Regions from separate parts of the Kitasatospora herbaricolor genome, predicted to be linked through region 2. Evidence: riboswitches for the same ligand, from Rfam matches in the RefSeq annotation. Region 2 holds a riboswitch; each other region holds the start of a gene.

Region 1 (4,162 bases), 230 kb from region 2:
GCGCGGTGGTCGGGTCCCCCAGGTGGACCCGGGGGGTCAGCCGCACCACGGTGCCGGTCTCCAGGGTGCCGGTGTCCGCCCGCTCCAGCCGGCGGGTGACGGCCTGCTGGTCGCTCTGCAGGACCTCGCCGACCACCGCGTGGCCGTCGGCCCCCCATTCCAGGGCGTAGCGGCCCGGACGGGCGGTCTCCACCGTCCGGGTGAGGGTGACCCGGCCGGCGGCCACGCCGAGCACCCGGACCGGCCGGGCGCCGGACGCGTGGTCCGCGCGGGGGTGCACCGCCCGCTCCGACACCTTGCGCCCGAGGGCCAGTACGGCCACGCCCGTACCGGCCGCGGCGGCCGCCACGACTGCTGCGGTTCCCCAACGCATATCTCGCTCCCCGCTCTGCTGCTCCCTGCCGGGCGGCCGGCCACGGCCCGGTTGGATCCGCTCCCCAGTCCACGCGTCGCGGGGCCGGGCGGCCACCGGTGCGGGGCCGTCCGGGGCACGGGCGGGGATCGGAAGCGGGCGGGCGGGGAGCCGTGCGGAGCGCGGAGGAAGGAACCCGGAAAGGGGGACGCGGAGGAAGAAAGGGGAAGGAGAGGCTCGGGGGTCAGACCGGGATCTCGGTGGGCCGCCGGGACAGCAGCTCCCAGAAGCGCTCGCCGAGCGGCCGGGTCTGCCGCGGGGGCTCGGGCTGCGCCGGGGCGGACGACCCCCAGCCGCCGGAGCCCCAGTGCGCCGTCACCTGGTACTCGTTCTGCAGGTCCGTCAGCACCGCCGCGAGCAGTTCCTTCGGCACCGGGACGATCCGCCCGACCGCCTTCACCTGGGCCTGCCAGCGCCCGTCGACGCAACGGCGCAGCCGCTGGTCCAGCTCCTCCCCACGGCCGAGGACGGCCACCACCTCCCGCAGCGTCATCCCGAGCACCTGGGCGAGCGCGTACGTCCGGTCCTCGTCCCCGGTCCACCGGCCGGCGTCCTCGGCGAGGTCGTAGGCGCGCGGCGACAGGCCGATCCGGCGGGCGGCCTCGTCCCGGCCGAGCTCCCGGGCCACCCGGAAGTCGCGCAGGCAGGCCGGCCGGGCTCCCATCAACTGGGCGGGCGGGCACCACAGGGCGCGGGCGAGGGCGATGAACTCCTCCTCGGAGGGCCGGATCTCCCCCGTCTCCCAGCCGATCACGTGGGCCGGCAGCAGCCGGACCCCGTGCGCGGCCATCCCCTCCGCCACTTGATGAGGGGTCAGGCCCAGCCCGGCGCGGTGCGCCCTGGCCGCCATGGGCGAGAAGGGCACCGGCGTCACGGAGGGCTGTCTGGATCGCATGAGCAACGACCGTACGGGCCGGGCCCGGACGGCCCCAGACGCCGAACGCACGAAGCGCAGGTCAGGCCCCCGGTGGGCGACTGGCGGATCGTACAGATCAGTGCCGCCCGACGGGCGCGCTACTCGGAGGTAATGACGGTTTCCTCCAAGGCGCACCGCTACGCGGGTAGCGCGACCCTGGCCTGCGCCGCTCGCGGACGGCCGGCCCGGCGCCCGGGGTGCGTCGTCCGCGCGCCGCGCACGGCGCACGCGGGCCGCGCGTGTGACCAAACCCTCGGTGGCCTTGGTTGACTCCCGGTTCGGCCGCGTGATGGGATCCATCAGCCAAACGGAGGCATGCAGAGGAAGCCGGTGCGAATCCGGCGCGGTCCCGCCACTGTCACCGGGGAGCACGCTCGAACCATGGTCACGGCGGTCCGTCAGAAGCCCGCGGGAAGGCCCGAGGGTGTGTCCGACCCGGAAGCCAGGAGACTCTCGCCCCCGGTACGTCGAGCCAGGGCGCGGACCCTGAGTGAGGACACGCACGCCATGCAGGCTGCCCGGGCCGTCCACCGGCCACCGTCGAACCGAGCCCGCCGCCGTACCGCCGCGCACCTGCCGTGCGCGGGCTGACCCGCGGCGCAGCCTTCGCCCTGGGCGCCGTCGCCGGACACCTGGCCGACGCCCGCTTCGCCGACCCGCGACGCGGTCACCCGGTGGCCGCCTTCGGCACCGCCGCCGGCCGCCTGGAACGGCTGCTCTGGCGCGACCGGCGGGCCGCCGGCGCGGCGTACACCGCGCTCTGCGTGGGCACCGTCGCGACCGTCGCCACGCTCGCCGACCGCACCCTGGGACGCTCGCCGGCAGGCAGGGCGGCGCTGGCCGCCGCCGCGACCTGGACGGTGCTCGGCGGCACCTCGCTCATCCGGGAGGCCGGGACCGTCGGGCGCTCGCTCTCGGCGGGGGACCTCACCGCCGCCCGGGAGCGGCTGCCGCACCTGTGCGGGCGCGACCCGAGCGCGCTGGACGAGCAGCAGATCGCCCGGGCGGTGGTGGAGTCCGTCGCCGAGAACACCGCCGACGCGGTGGTGAACGCCCTGGTCTGGGGAGCGCTGGCCGGCACCCCCGGCCTGCTCGCCTTCCGGGCCGTCAACACCCTGGACGCGATGGTCGGGCACCGCTCGCCCCGCTACGTCCGCTTCGGCTGGGCCTCGGCCCGGCTGGACGACGTGGCCGGCTGGCCCGGCGCCCGGCTCACCGCGCTGCTGACCGTCCTGGCCGCGCCCCGGCCCGCCACCGCCTGGCGGGTCTGGCACCGCGACGGCGCGGCCCACCCCAGCCCCAACGCCGGCCGGGCCGAGGCCGCCTTCGCCGGCGCGCTGGGCGTGCGCCTCGGCGGCACCCTGGCCTACGGCGAGAGGGTCGAGCACCGGCCGGTACTGGGCCGCGAACTGCCCCCGGTCGGGGTGGCCGACATCGAACGGGCCTGCCGGCTCTCCCGCCGGGTCGGGCTGCTCGCGCTCGGCGTCACCGCCGCCGGGCACGCCCTCCTGCACGGCGCGGGCCGGGGCCTCACACGTCAACGGAAGGGTGGCCGCAATTGAGCGGGGCACTGCTGGTCGCCGGAACGACCTCGGACGCCGGCAAGAGCGTGGTCACGGCCGGGATCTGCCGCTGGCTGGCCCGACAGGGCGTCAAGGTCGCGCCCTTCAAGGCGCAGAACATGTCGCTGAACTCCTTCGTCACCGCCGACGGCGCCGAGATCGGCCGCGCCCAGGCGATGCAGGCGCAGGCCGCCCGGGTCGAGCCGGAGGCGGCGATGAACCCGGTGCTGCTCAAGCCCGGCGCGGACGGCCGCAGCCAGGTGGTGCTGCTCGGACGGGCGGTCGCCGAGGTCGGCGCGCTGGACTACCGCGAGCGCAAGCCCGTCCTGCTGGAGAAGTCCCTGGAGTGCCTGGCCGACCTGCGGCGCCGCTACGACGTGGTGGTGTGCGAGGGCGCCGGCTCACCCGCCGAGATCAACCTGCGGGACCGCGACATCGCCAACATGGGCCTGGCCACGGCTGCCGCCCTGCCCGTGGTGGTGGTCGGCGACATCGACCGGGGCGGGGTCTTCGCCGCGATGTACGGGACGCTGGCGCTGCTCTCGGCCGAGGACCAGCGGCACGTGGCCGGGTGGTTCGTGAACAAGTTCCGCGGCGACGCCCGGCTGCTGGAGCCCGGCCTGGAGATGCTGCACCGGCTGACCGGCCGTCCGGTGCTCGGCACCCTGCCGATGCTGAAGGGCCTCTGGCTGGACGCCGAGGACTCGCTCGACCTCTCCACCGTGGTCGACCGCGAGGACACGCCCGGCCCGCTCGGCGCGGACGTGCTGCGGGTGGCCGTGGTGCGGTTCCCCCGGCTGTCCAACTTCACCGACGTGGACGCGCTGGCCCAGGAGCCCGGGGTGCTGGTCCGCTGGGCCACCCGCCCCGAGGAGCTGGCCGACGCCGACCTGGTGATCCTGCCCGGCACCCGGGCCACCGTCGCCGACCTGGCCTGGCTGCGCGAGCGCGGCCTGGAGCCCGCCCTGCGGGCCAGGGCCGCCGCCGGGCTGCCGGTGCTCGGCGTCTGCGGCGGCTACCAGATGCTGACCCGCGAGATCGTCGACCGGGTGGAGTCGAAGGCCGGCGCGGTCGACGGGCTGGCGCTGCTGCCGGCGCACGTCCGGTTCGGCGCCGAGAAGGTGCTGGCCCGTCCGGTGGGCGAGGCCTTCGGACAGCGGGTCGAGGGCTACGAGATCCACCACGGCGTGGTCACCGTCGAGGGCGGCGAGCCCTTCCTGGACGGCTGCCGGACCGGGTCGGTGTGGGGGACGACCTGGCACGGCGCGCTGG
Region 2 (4,162 bases):
GTCCGCACCGCTTGAGTACGCCCGGCTGGCGCCCTCCGCGCACCGCCGGGCCCGGGCGGCCTGAACCCGCCGCCGCACCGGGGCGGACCTGGTGCGAGGGCCGGGGCCGGCCCGCCCGCCCGTGGGCGTCGGGCCGGCCCCGGCCCTCCCGTCAGCCGCCCAGCTCCGCCCGCGCCAGGCGGGCCGCCTCGACCAGGTGGTCGAGGGAGGCCCGGGTCTCGGCCCAGCCCCGGGTCTTCAGGCCGCAGTCCGGGTTGACCCAGAGGCGTTCGGCGGGGATGGCGGCGAGCCCCTCGCGCAGCAGGGCGGCGGCCTCCCCGGCGCTCGGCACCCGGGGCGAGTGGATGTCGTAGACGCCCGGGCCGACCTCGCGGGGGTAACCGGCCCCGGCCAGCTCGTGCGCCACCCGCATGTGCGAGCGGGCCGCCTCCAGGCTGATCACGTCCGCGTCCAACTCGTCGATCGCGGCCATGATCTCGCCGAACTCGGCGTAGCACATGTGGGTGTGCACCTGGGTGTCGGCCCGGACCCCGGAGGTGGTCAGCCGGAACGCCTCGGTGGCCCAGGCCAGGTAGCCGGGGCGGTCGGCGGCGCGCAGCGGGAGCGTCTCGCGCAGGGCCGGCTCGTCCACCTGGACGACCGCGGCGCCGGCCGCCTCCAGGTCGGTGACCTCGTCGCGCAGGGCGAGGGCGACCTGGCGGGCGGTGTCGGCGAGCGGCTGGTCGTCGCGGACGAAGGACCAAGCGAGCATGGTGACCGGACCGGTCAGCATCCCCTTGACCGGGCGGTCGGTGAGGTCCTGGGCGTAGCGGAACCAGTCGACGGTCATCGGGCGGGGGCGGGAGACGTCGCCGGCCAGCACGGGCGGGCGGACGTAGCGGGTGCCGTAGGACTGCACCCAGCCGTGCCGGGTGGCGAGGTAGCCGGTGAGCTGCTCCGCGAAGTACTGGACCATGTCGTTGCGTTCGGGTTCGCCGTGCACCAGGACGTCCAGCCCGGCCTTCTCCTGGTAGGCGATGACCTCACGGACCTCGGCCGCCATCCGCTCCCGGTAGCCGGCCCGGTCCAGGCGTCCGGCGCGCAGGTCGGCGCGGGCGGTGCGCAGTTCGGTGGTCTGCGGGAAGGAGCCGATGGTGGTGGTCGGCAGCAGTGGCAGCTTCAGCCGGGCGCGCTGGGCCTCGGCGCGTTCGGGGTAGGCCTGCGCGCGGCGGGCGTCCTCGGCGGTGGTGGCGGCGGCCCTGGCGCGGACGGCCGGATCGTGGGTGAGGGCGGAGGCGGCCCGGGAGGCCAGGTCGGCCCGGTTGGCGGCGAGTTCGGCGCCGATCGCGTGGGTGCCCTCGCGCAGTCCGCGGGCGAGGGTGGTGATCTCGGCGGTCTTCTGCCGGGCGAAGGCGAGCCAGCGGGCGATCTGCGGGTCCAGGTCGCGTTCGCGGGCGGCGTCGAGCGGGACGTGCAGCAGCGAGCAGGACGGTGCCACGTCGACCTGCCCGGCCAGGCCGAGCAGGGTGGCCAGGGTCGCCAGCGACTTCTCCAGGTCGTTGATCCAGATGTTGCGGCCGTCCACCACGCCCGCGACCAGCCGCTTGCCGGGCAGGCCGCCGACGGCGGCCAGGTCGTCGAGGTTGCCGGCGGCGGGGCCGGTGAAGTCCAGGCCGACGCCTTCGACCGGGGCCTCGGCCAGCACCGGCAGGGCCGCGCCGGCCCGGTCGAAGTAGGTCGCGACCAGGATCCTGGGCCGCTCGGTGAGGGCGCCGAGGTCGCGGTAGGCCCGGGCGGCGGCGTTGAGTTCGGCCGCGGTGCGGTCCTGCACGAGGGCGGGCTCGTCCAGTTGCACCCAGCCGGCGCCGGCGGCGCGCAGGCCGGCGAGGAGTTCGGCGTAGACGGGCAGCAGGCGGTCGAGCAGCGTGAGCGGCTGGAAGCCGGGGTCGACGCCGGGCGCGGGCTTGGCGAGCAGCAGGTAGGTCAGCGGGCCGACCAGGACCGGACGGGCGCGGTGGCCGAGCAGGAGGGCCTCACGCAGTTCCTGGACCGACTTGGCGGAGTTCGCCGAGAAGACCGTGTCCGGCCCCAACTCGGGCACCAGATAGTGGTAGTTGGTGTCGAACCACTTGGTCATCTCCAGCGGCGCCACGTCCTGGGTGCCGCGCGCCATGGCGAAGTACCCGTCCAGCGGGTCGGCGTCGACGGCGGCGCGGTGCCGGGCCGGGATCGCGCCGACCGCCACGGTGGTGTCCAGTACGTGGTCGTACAACGAGAAGTCGCCGGTGGGGACTTCGGTGACGCCGGCCTCGGCGAGGCGCCGCCAGGTGTCGCGGCGCAGACCGGCGGCGGTGGCATGCAGGCCGGCGGCGGTGACCCGGCCGGCCCAGTAGCCCTCGATCGCCTTCTTCAGCTCCCGGTCCGGGCCCTGACGGGGGCAGCCGTACACGGTGGCCTGCGGGGTGGTGGAACTCGGTGACACGGAACTCTCCTTCGCGAGTCGCGCTGCGATCCCGGGAGAGCACGTGCGCGCGAAGGTACGACAGCGGGGGCGCGGCACGTCGAGGTGCCCGCCCGCTCCGCCGACCCACCCCCGGCCTTCGGCCGGGCGGTACCCACCCACGAGGTCACCGGGATCACCGCGTGCGGTCGCACGCGGGCAGTGGCAGGTCTTCGGACTCGCGAGCACACCGGGCCTGACGGCCCGGCACCTAGTGGCCGTCGCTTCCCGGGCCGCCTGGGCCCAGTGCATGTGACGGCGGTCGTTCCCACTCACCGCTGCGGGGCAGTCCCGGATTCCCACCGGGTTCCCTCTTGCGACGCGCCTGCCTGGCTGGCAGGGCGAACCGACTGCAGGCCACAGCCTAGGCCCACCGGCGTCCCGCCGGCGGAATTCGTCCGCATGCCGGATGTCGCGGTGGGACGCGGGGCCGAGCGCCGGGGCCCGGGCGCCGGGGCCCGGGCCGGCGCGGCGGACCGGTGCGCGCGGCACCGGTCCGCGCGCGGACGGCGGCTACGGACGCAGCTCCAGCGTGCAGCACTTGACGCTGCCTCCGGCCCGCAGCAGCTCCGTCAGGTCGACGCCGATCGGCTCGAAGCCGCGCTCGCGGAGCTGGCGGTGGAGCCCGACGGCGGCCTCCGGCAGCAGCACGTGGCGCCCGTCGGAGAGCGCGTTGAGGCCGAAGACCTCGGCGTCCTCGGCGGTGGCGAGGACGGCGTCCGGGAAGAGCTCGCGCAGGACGGCCCGGCTGCCGGGGCTGAACGCCTCGGGGTAGTACATGACCTCGTCGTCGGAGAGCACCGCGAGGGCGGTGTCCAGGTGGTAGAACTTCGGGTCCACCAGCGTCAGGCCGATCACCGGCAGGCCGAAGAACTCCTGAGCCTCGGCGTGCGAGCGGGGGTCGGTGCGGAAGCCGCTGCCGGCCAGGATCCTGCGGCCGACGGCCAGCAGGTCGCCCTCGCCCTCGTTGATGTGCTCGGGCCAGTACACGTCCCGGTAGCCGCGGGCGGTGAACCAGTCCAGGTAGGCCGGGCCCTCGGCGGTGCGCTCGACGTGGCGGAACCGCGCCCCGAACACCCGGCCGTCGACCACGGTGGCGCCGTTGGCCGCGAAGACCATGTCGGGCAGGCACGGCAACGGCTCGATCACCTCGACGGTGTGGCCGAGCGAGAGGTAGAGGTCGCGCAGGGAGGTCCACTGGGCGAGCGCCAGGCCGCCGTCGACCGGCTTGGCCGGGTCCATCCACGGGTTGATCGAGTACGTCACGTCGAAGTGCCGGGGCGCGCACATCAGGAAGCGGCGGGGGGTGGCCACCCGGGCCTCCCGGAGCGGGGCGGCGGCCGCCGAGCTGATGGTGTCCGTGGCGGGCATGGAGGTCCTCCGGTCGGGATGCGGTTCTGCTGCGGCGCGGGATCGCCACGGCGCAACGCCCTGGGCCGGCGGGATTGCCTTGGCCCGGGCGGGAACTGAGCGACGGGCAGGGCGGCCGGCGACGGCGGCCGCGGATCCGCGGGGGAGCCGCGCGGCGCTTGCGGACCGGGGGACGAAGAGTTGCCCCCGGGACCACCCCACTCGATGTGGTTAGGCTAACCTTACCGCAGCACTTCGTGTGCGCGTTCGGCCGATCTGAACCTCGACCCACCCGGAGAGCCCACCATGCCGCCCACCGCCGGCCGTGTCGCC
Region 3 (4,162 bases), 1.0 Mb from region 2:
GGCCACGTGGGCGCCCAGGTTGACCGAGCCCAGGTTGCAGACCGCGGTCTCGGAGTCGTCCGTGACCTCCAGGATCTCCGTGCAGAGGTTGGAGGAGTGGACGGTCCGGCCGGGGAGGGCGGTCTGGTTGGCGGCCCGGTTGGAGGCGTCCTTGAAGGTCATCCAGCCGTTGCCGGTCTGCGCCAGGGTGCGCATCATCCGGGCGTACAGGGTCTGCGCGGGGATGGTGCGCACGGCCTTGCCGGCCGCCTCGGCCTTCAGGTACGCCTCGTCGAAGTCGGCGCCCCACAGGTCGACCAGCTCGGGCACGTCGGCGGGGGAGAACAGCGACCAGTCGCCGCCCGCGTTGACCCGGCGCATGAACTCGTCCGGGATCCAGTGGGCGAGGTTCAGGTTGTGGGTGCGGCGGGCCTCCTCGCCGGTGTTGTCGCGGAGCTCCAGGAACTCCTCGATGTCCGCGTGCCAGGTCTCCAGGTAGACGCAGGCCGCGCCCTTGCGCCGGCCGCCCTGGTTGACCGCCGCCACCGAGGAGTCCAGGGTGCGCAGGAACGGCACGATGCCGTTGGACTTGCCGTTGGTGCCGCGGATCAGCGAGCCGCGCGAGCGGATCCGGCTGTAGGAGAGGCCGATGCCGCCGGCGTGCTTGGAGAGCCGGGCGATCTGCGCGTAGCGCGAGTAGATCGAGTCCAGGTTGTCCAGCGGCGAGTCCAGCAGGTAGCAGGACGACATCTGCGGGTGCTTGGTGCCGGAGTTGAACAGCGTCGGCGAGGACGGCAGGTAGGAGAGCGCGCTCATCAGCGCGTACAGCTCGGCGACCTCGCGGACCGACTGCTCGTCGTCGCCGACCGCCAGGCCGCTGGCGACGCGGAGCAGGAAGTGCTGCGGGGTCTCGATCACCTTGCGGGTGATCGGGTGGCGCAGCAGGTACCGGGACTGCACGGTGCGCAGGCCGAAGTACTCGAAGCGGTCGTCGCCCTTCTGGTCGATCAGGGCGTCCAGCGCGTCGGCGTGCTTGGCCACGAACGCGGCGGTGGTGTCGCCGATCAGGCCCTCGGCGTGGCCGACGGTGATCGAGGCGGAGAAGGAGACGGCGCCCTGGCCGACGGCCTCGTCCTGGATCTCCAGGGCGAGCAGCCGGGCCGCGAGCTTCGAGTACTGCGGGTCCTCGGCGATCATCGACGCGGCGGCCTCGACGGCCAGCCCGCGCAGCTCCGCGAAGTCGGAGCCGGCGTGCCGGCCGCGCAGGGCGGCGGCGGCGACGTGGCCGGGGTCGACCTGGGGCAGGTCGACGCTGCGGTCGGTCAGGAGGCGCAGGAGCGCTCCACCGGGGTCGGACACCGTCGGGTCGGACGGGGCGGCGGGGCTGGAACCCTGGGCGGGCAGGGTGACTGAGGCAGCGGTGGTCAAGGCGCTTCTCTCCTGGCGGCGGCGGTCGGCGAGGGGGCTGCCGGGCCGCATGGGCGCAGGGGAGGGCAGCGCGGAACACCTCACGGCGCGCGCGAACCACCCCCCGGCCCACCCGCGAGGCCCGGACGATACTGCTGTGCTGCATGGCGACTGCGGGGAAGCCCTGTGGCACACCGTCGGCAGGTCATCGGACTCGCGTGGCCCGGTCGGGCAGCCCGCTCACCGCTGCGGGGCAGTCCCGGACTCGCACCGGGTTCCCCTGCGTTCGACAGCAGGAGTGAGCATACATCTAGTGGCGCCAGCCCGATGAAGCACCACATGTTGTGCACTGTGGCGTGTCGGGCGACCAGTCGTCGGCTCACGGAGCAGGCAAGGGGGAGGGTGCCGGGCCCGGATTTGGGAACGGATTGATTACCGGACAGCCCTGCCGCGCGCACCATGCTTTACGATCTCGCCTCATGAGCGAGGGAACGGGCGTACCGTCCGACTGGACGCGTCAGCCCGCACAGCCGGTCCAGGGTCAGCAGCCGGGGGCACCGGGGCAGCCGCCGCAGGGGCAGCAGCCCGTCCCGCCGGCTCCGGGTGGTTTCGGCCCGCCCCCGGTGCCGTACAGCCAGCCCGCGCAGCAGCTCCCGCCGCAGGGCCAGCCGGTTCCCCCGCCGATCCCGCAGCAGCACCAGCCGCAGCAGCCGTTCGCCCCCCAGCCCGGTCCGCAGCAGGCGCCGCCGCCGCAGTGGCAGCCCGCGCCGCAGCCGTTCCAGGCCGAGCCGAACTGGACCCAGCTGGCCGACCAGCACGAGAACGAGTCCCGCAAGCGCCGCCGGCTGTGGATCGGCGCCGCGGTGCTGGCCGTGGTGCTCGTCGGCGGCGTGGTGGCCGCCGGCGTGGTCATCTCCGGCAAGGGCGGCGGCGGCAACAAGCCGAACCCGAAGCCGGCCGCCTCGACCGGCCTGCCGCTGGAGCAGGCGCTGCCGCTGATCTCCGACGCCTCGACGGACAAGGCCCCGGTCGACGCCGCGACGCTCTTCCCCGACCAGACCCGCACCATCGACGGCAAGGTCTGGACCCGGATGGTCACCGGGTCGACCTCGCCCTGTTCCAAGGCGACCACCGGCGGGCTCGGGCTCGCCCTCGGCGACGACGCCTGCCGTTCGCTGGTCCGGGCCACCTACGTGTCCGGGGAGAGCGCCGTCACGGTCGGCATCGCCGTCTTCGACAACAAGGCGGGCGCCGACAAGGCGCTCGGCCGGCACGCGGGCCTGGTCCAGGGCCTGTCCGGCCCCGGGGTCGCCACCTTCTGCGTCACCGACAAGTCGGGCTGCGCCGAGACGCACGCCGCGGTGGGCCGCTTCGGGTACTTCACCGTCGCCGGTTCGCTCAAGCAGACGCCGGACCAGGCCGATCCGGCGGCGGCCGCGGCGGCGAGCCCGCTCGCGGACCGCGCCAAGGAGGTCCTGCTGGGCCGGGCCAAGCCGGCGGCCACCGCCGGCTGAGTACCTCCGCGCGCGGACGTGGGGTGGCGGGCTACCCCTACCCTGGCCTGGCCCTCGCCTTGCCCGGCCCCTGCCCGGCCTGGCCTGGCCCGATCCGGTCGGATCCGGCCGGTGACCCGCGCCCCGGTGCCGGTCGCGGGTGACGGGCCGTCCGGGCCCGGGGGCACCGGGCCGTTCGTGCCGGACCGTTCGTGACGTCCTGTTCACGACGGCCGTAACAGGCCGCGAACGCGCGTCCGATAAGGTGTGGTGCCCCGGGGGACAGTTGCTGCATGGTCAGTTCGCTCCGGCACGCGGAACGCAGCTACCAGGAGGTACCGCGCGGTGAGCACCGCGACCAGTGCGCCCAGCAGAAGACGCAAGTCGTCCGGCCGCCGCCGGAACGCGTCGGAGCCCGTCTCGGGCCTGCTGCTCCCGGCACCCCCGAACGCCCAGGAGAAGTACAACTACACCGTCCGCAACCAGTGGGTGCTGACGCTCTGCTCGGTGATCAGCTTCGTCTGCCTGGTGATCAGCCAGGTCGAGCTCTTCCGGGTCGGCTCGTGGTTCTGGCTCTGCGTGCCGTTCCTCGTCTTCACCGTCGTGTACTACCTGGTCTCCCTGCGGGTGAACAGCTTCACGCCGAACTTCGACCTCAAGGAGCACCGCCGGCTGGTCCGCAAGTGGACCCCGGCCGAGTACCCGACCGTCGACGTGTTCCTGCCGGTCTGCGGCGAGCCGATCGAGACCCTGCACAACACCTGGACCCACGTCCGCAAGCTCGCCGAGCACTACCCCGGTCTGGTCATGCCGTACGTCCTGGACGACGCGGCCAGCCCGGCGGTGGAGGCGATGGCCGCCGACTTCGGGTTCCGCTACGGCGTCCGGGAGAACCGCGGCTGGTTCAAGAAGGCGGGCAACCTGCACTACGGGTTCGACCGCTCGGACGGCGAGTACATCCTGATCCTGGACGCCGACTTCGCGCCCCGCCACGACCTGCTGGACGAGGTCCTGCCGTACATGGACCGGGACCCGAAGCTGGGCATCGTCCAGTCGCCGCAGTTCTTCCGCGTCCTGGACTCGCAGAACTGGATCGAGCGCGGCGCGGGCGCCATCCAGGAGCTGTTCTACCGCTCGGTGCAGGTGGCCCGGCAGCGCAACAACGGCGCGATCTGCGTCGGCAGTTGCGCCGTGTACCGGCGCGAGGCGCTGGCCGAGAACGGCGGCACCACGCTCATCGCGCACTCCGAGGACGTGCACACCGGCTTCGACCTGCGCGGTCT
Region 4 (4,162 bases), 880 kb from region 2:
TGTGCTGTCCCACGTTCACCCGCCGGCCGGGCGCGCGCCCGCCCCGCACACCCCCGCCGGCCAGCCGGCCGCCTCCCGATGAGCGCCCTGCTCGCGCTCAGCGCCAGCCTGCTCTGGGGCCTGGCCGACTTCGGCGGCGGAGCCCTCACCCGGCGGCTGCCGGCCCTGTCGGTGGTGGTCGCCTCCCAGCTGGCGGCCGCCGTGGTGCTGGTGGTCGCCGTGCTCGCCACCGGCGGCCTCGCGGACGCCTCCCCGATGCTCTGGTACGCCGTCGCGGCCGGCGTGATCGGCCCGTTCGCGATGCTGGCCTTCTACCGGGCACTGGCACTGGGCCCGATGGGGGTGGTCTCGCCGCTGGCCACCGTCGGGGTGGCCGTCCCGGTCGGCGTCGGGCTGGTGCTCGGCGAGCGCCCCGGTCTCCTCCAGGCGGCCGGGATCGCGGTGGCGGTGGTCGGCGTCGCCCTGGCCGGCGGCCCGGAGCGCGGCGGGCGGTCCGCCGGCCGGACGGTCCTGCTGCTCACCCTGGGCGCAGCCTTCGGCTTCGGCGCCGTGATGGCCCTGGTCGCGCATGCCTCCGGCGAGGGCAGGCTGCTGCTGACCCTCTGCGTGCAGCGGCTCTGCAACATCGCCGTCGGCGGCGCCGCGCTCGCCCCGATGCTGCGCCCGGCCGGAGCCCGCCGGGCCCTCGGCCGGGAGCTGCGCGGGCGGATGCCCGCACTGACCGCGATCGGCGTGGCCGACGTGGCGGCGAACGGCACCTACGCGACGGCCTCGCACAGCGGGTCGGCGGCCGCGGCCGCCGTGCTCGCCTCGCTCTTCCCGGTGGTCACCGCCTTGATGGCGCGCGGCCTGCTGAAGGAGCGGCTGCGCCCCGTCCAGGTGCTGGGCGCCGGCCTGGCGGTGGCCGGGACCTTGCTGCTCGCCGCCGCCTGAGCCCGGCCGGCCCCGCCCGCGCGCCGACCCGGGGCGGGGCCGGTCAGGGGCGGGCGGCCCAGCGCTGCTCGACCCGGCCCAGTCGCCAGTACGCGATCGCCGCCGCCCAGACCACCACGAACAGGCCGACGATCACGTACCCGACGTTGTCGAGCGAGAGGCCGGCGATCCAGCCGCTGACCGGGTCGGTCAGGTCCAGCTTCTCGTGCAGCACGCCGACCAGTTCGATGGTGCCGATGATGAAGGCGACCGCGATCGACAGCCCGGTGATGGTCAGGTTGTAGTACACCTTGCGCACCGGGTTGGAGAACGCCCACTGGTAGGCGAAGTTCATGAACGTCCCGTCCAGCGTGTCGAACAGGCTCATCCCGGCGGCGAACAGCAGCGGCAGGCAGACGATCGCGTACCAGGGCAGGCCCGCCGCGGCGCCGCTGCCGGCCATCACCATCAGGGTCACCTCGGTCGCGGTGTCGAAGCCGAGGCCCAGCACCATGCCGACCGGGAACATCTGGCCGGGCCGGGTGATCGAGCGGGTGGCCCGGCTCAGCACCCGGTTGAACAGGCCCCGGGAGTTGAGGTGCTCCTCCAGCTCCGCCTCGTCGTAGCGCCCGTCCCGCATCGCCCGGAAGACCCGAAGGATGCCGAAGAGCGCGGCCAGGTTGAGCGCGCCGATCAGGTAGAGGAAGGCCCCGGACGCGCTGGTGCCCAGCACCCCGAGCCACTGGTGGGTGACCGAGTCCTCGTCCATCAGGGTGTTGGCCAGCTGGGCGCCGCCCGCCACCAGGGCCGCCATCAGCACGACCATCGAGGAGTGCCCGAGCGCGAACCAGAAGCCCACCGACACCGGGCGCCGGCCGTCCGCCATCAGCTTGCGGGTGGTGTTGTCGATCACCGCGATGTGGTCGGCGTCGAAGGCGTGCCGCATCCCCAGGGTGTAGGCGGTGATGCCCAGGCCAACCCCGAAGACCTGGGTACCGACCGCGTACTCGTGCGGTGCGACCAGGAAGAACAGCGTCCCGAACGCCAGCACGTGCATGGCCAGGATCACCACCATCAGCCCGGCCGTCCGTACGGTGTCCTCGCGCCGCCAGCGGAAGGCGGGGAGCGCGGGATCGACCGCGGGCGCCGCCGTTCGGGCAGCACCGATTTCGGGCAGGGTCATCCGGTCACGCTCCAGCACCTCGTGGATCACTTCGTGAGATGCCGTGGCCGGTCTCCTGGCTTCGGGGCACACCCGGCCGCGAAGCGGCGGTGGGTGCTGCGCGACCGCACCAGGCCTTCCCGGACGCCTCGGCGTCCAGTGACCACCCGCCCGGGGGGCGGGTACGGTGCGGAGACTTCCCGTTCACAGTGGCGAGGGCCGCTCCGGAATGGGACCTCTGAAGGTCCGTCACCGGTCTTCCCGAACACCACGGCGGGCCACACCGTACGGGGCGTCAGGTCACTTGTGCAAGGCTGCGCACCTGCGCAGGTGTTCAGGATCACAGTCAGTCCCCCGGCTGCGACAATGCCCGCATGCATCTCGTACCGGCCGAGCGCGCGGACCACCGGACCATCGACGGGCACCGGGTCTGCGAGGCCATCGCCGCCATCGGCGACACCGCCCGGGTGCGCGCCTGGGCCGAGCGCTTCTCGCTGCTCGCCGACCCCGGCCGGCTCGCGCTGCTGGTCGCCCTGCACCGGGCCGGGCCGCTCGCCGTCAGCGACCTCGCGGTGGCCACCGGCATGCGCGACCCGGCCGTCTCGCAGGCGCTCCGGCTGCTGCGCACCGCCGGCGTGGTGGCCGGGGAGCGGGACGGCCGGGTGGTGCGCTACCGGGTCGTCGACCAGGAGCTCGGCGCCCTGCTGGGCCCCTGCGCGGCGGCCGAGCACGTGGGCCCGGAGCCGGCCGTCAGCTGATCCGCAGGACCACCTTGCCGAGGTTGGCCCGGCGCTCCAGCAGGCCGAACGCCTCGGCCGCCGCGGTGACCGGGAACTCCGTGCAGACCGGCCGGAGCGCTCCCCGCCCGAGCAGCTCCCAGAGCTCCTGGCGCCACTCGTCGAGCAGCCCGGGGCGGTGCCGGGCCAGCACGGCCATCGACAGACCGGTCACCGTCCGCATCCCGCCCAGCAGTTCGCCGGCGTCGAGCGTGCCGCCCGCGCCGCCGAGGGCGACCAGCCGGCCGAACGGCGCCAGCGCGTCGAGCGCCCTGGGCAGCACCTCGCCCCCGACACCGTCCAGGACGAGGTCCACCGGCGCGCCCCAGCTTCCGTCCTGGTAGCGGAACACCTCGTCCGCGCCGAGCCCCCGCACGAAGCCGGCCTTCTCCCCGGCGCCCACGGCCGCGATCACCCGGCCCGCGCCGAGCGCCCGGGCCAGCTGGACGGCCAGGTGTCCCACCCCGCCGCCCGCCGCCGTGACCAGGACCGACTCGCCGGCCCGCAGGCCGCCCACCCGCAGCGCGCCGAGGGCGACCAGCCCGCTGCGCAGCACCGCCAGCGCGTCACCGGCGGCCGGCGCACCGGGCACGGCGACGGCGAGCCCCGCCGGGGCGGCCACCAGCTCGGCGTGCACCGCCGGGGCGATCCCGCCGACCCGGTCGCCGGGCGCGAAGCCGGTGACGCCCTCGCCGGCCGCGACCACCCGGCCGAGGTACTCGCCGCCCGGGCCGGCCGGGGCCTGCGGGGCTCCTCGCCCCCGCAACTGCCTGAGCGCGGGCAGCGTGACGCCGGCCAGCTCCGGCCGGACCAGCAGCTCCCCCGGGCCGGCCACGGGCTCGGCCACCTCGTCGAGCCGGAGCGCCGCCGGGCCGTCGTACGTGTGGAACCTGAGTGCGCGCACGGGCGTCCCCCTTCTCCCCCAGCGGAGGGATTTCATTGGATACCCCAACGGTAGGGACGAATTCATGGGGATGTCCAACGAATATCCGGATAGACTGCCCCCATGTCCGAGACCCCGCTCGCCCACCTGCAGACCCTGCCAAGCTGGCTGCTCGGACGGGCCTCCGCCCTCGGGCACCGCCTGGTGGCCGATCAGTTCGCGCGTGAGGGCGTCCGTCTGCCGCACCACGCGGTGCTCTGCGGCGTGGCCGAGCACGGTCCGCTCGCCCAGGCGGACCTCGCCAGGATCGTGCGGATCGACCCCAAGGACCTGGTCGCCGTCCTCGACGACCTCCAGTCCAGGGAGTTCGTGACCCGCGCACCGGACCCGAAGGACCGACGGAAGAACACCGTCGCGCTCTCCCCCGCC

What was found. Region 2 has a riboswitch for cobalamin ahead of metE (5-methyltetrahydropteroyltriglutamate--homocysteine S-methyltransferase). Riboswitches for the same ligand answer to the same signal wherever they lie in the genome.
Region 1: another riboswitch for cobalamin. It lies ahead of J2S46_RS28845 (cobalamin biosynthesis protein); the one in region 2 lies ahead of metE (5-methyltetrahydropteroyltriglutamate--homocysteine S-methyltransferase).
Region 3: another riboswitch for cobalamin. It lies ahead of J2S46_RS25500 (ribonucleoside-diphosphate reductase subunit alpha); the one in region 2 lies ahead of metE (5-methyltetrahydropteroyltriglutamate--homocysteine S-methyltransferase).
Region 4: another riboswitch for cobalamin. It lies ahead of nicT (Nickel transporter NicT); the one in region 2 lies ahead of metE (5-methyltetrahydropteroyltriglutamate--homocysteine S-methyltransferase).

What each region holds. Positions count from the first base shown of each region.
Region 1 is NZ_JAUSVA010000002.1:6,560,862-6,565,023, reverse strand. Features, by position in the region: gene J2S46_RS28855 (alpha/beta hydrolase family protein) at 1-373, opposite strand, end outside; gene J2S46_RS28850 (helix-turn-helix domain-containing protein) at 597-1,307, opposite strand; cobalamin riboswitch at 1,649-1,781, shown strand; gene J2S46_RS28845 (cobalamin biosynthesis protein) at 1,907-2,890, shown strand; gene J2S46_RS28840 (cobyric acid synthase) at 2,887-4,162, shown strand, end outside.
Region 2 is NZ_JAUSVA010000002.1:6,791,406-6,795,567, reverse strand. Features, by position in the region: gene tsaD (tRNA (adenosine(37)-N6)-threonylcarbamoyltransferase complex transferase subunit TsaD) at 1-64, shown strand, start outside; gene metE (5-methyltetrahydropteroyltriglutamate--homocysteine S-methyltransferase) at 152-2,461, opposite strand; cobalamin riboswitch at 2,627-2,846, opposite strand; gene ddaH (dimethylargininase) at 2,993-3,850, opposite strand.
Region 3 is NZ_JAUSVA010000002.1:5,749,870-5,754,031, forward strand. Features, by position in the region: gene J2S46_RS25500 (ribonucleoside-diphosphate reductase subunit alpha) at 1-1,458, opposite strand, end outside; cobalamin riboswitch at 1,569-1,730, opposite strand; gene J2S46_RS25505 (hypothetical protein) at 1,866-2,900, shown strand; gene J2S46_RS25510 (glycosyltransferase family 2 protein) at 3,225-4,162, shown strand, end outside.
Region 4 is NZ_JAUSVA010000002.1:7,673,611-7,677,772, reverse strand. Features, by position in the region: gene J2S46_RS33370 (EamA family transporter) at 79-933, shown strand; gene nicT (Nickel transporter NicT) at 977-2,095, opposite strand; cobalamin riboswitch at 2,124-2,362, opposite strand; gene J2S46_RS33360 (ArsR/SmtB family transcription factor) at 2,449-2,832, shown strand; gene J2S46_RS33355 (quinone oxidoreductase family protein) at 2,825-3,754, opposite strand; gene J2S46_RS33350 (MarR family winged helix-turn-helix transcriptional regulator) at 3,857-4,162, shown strand, end outside.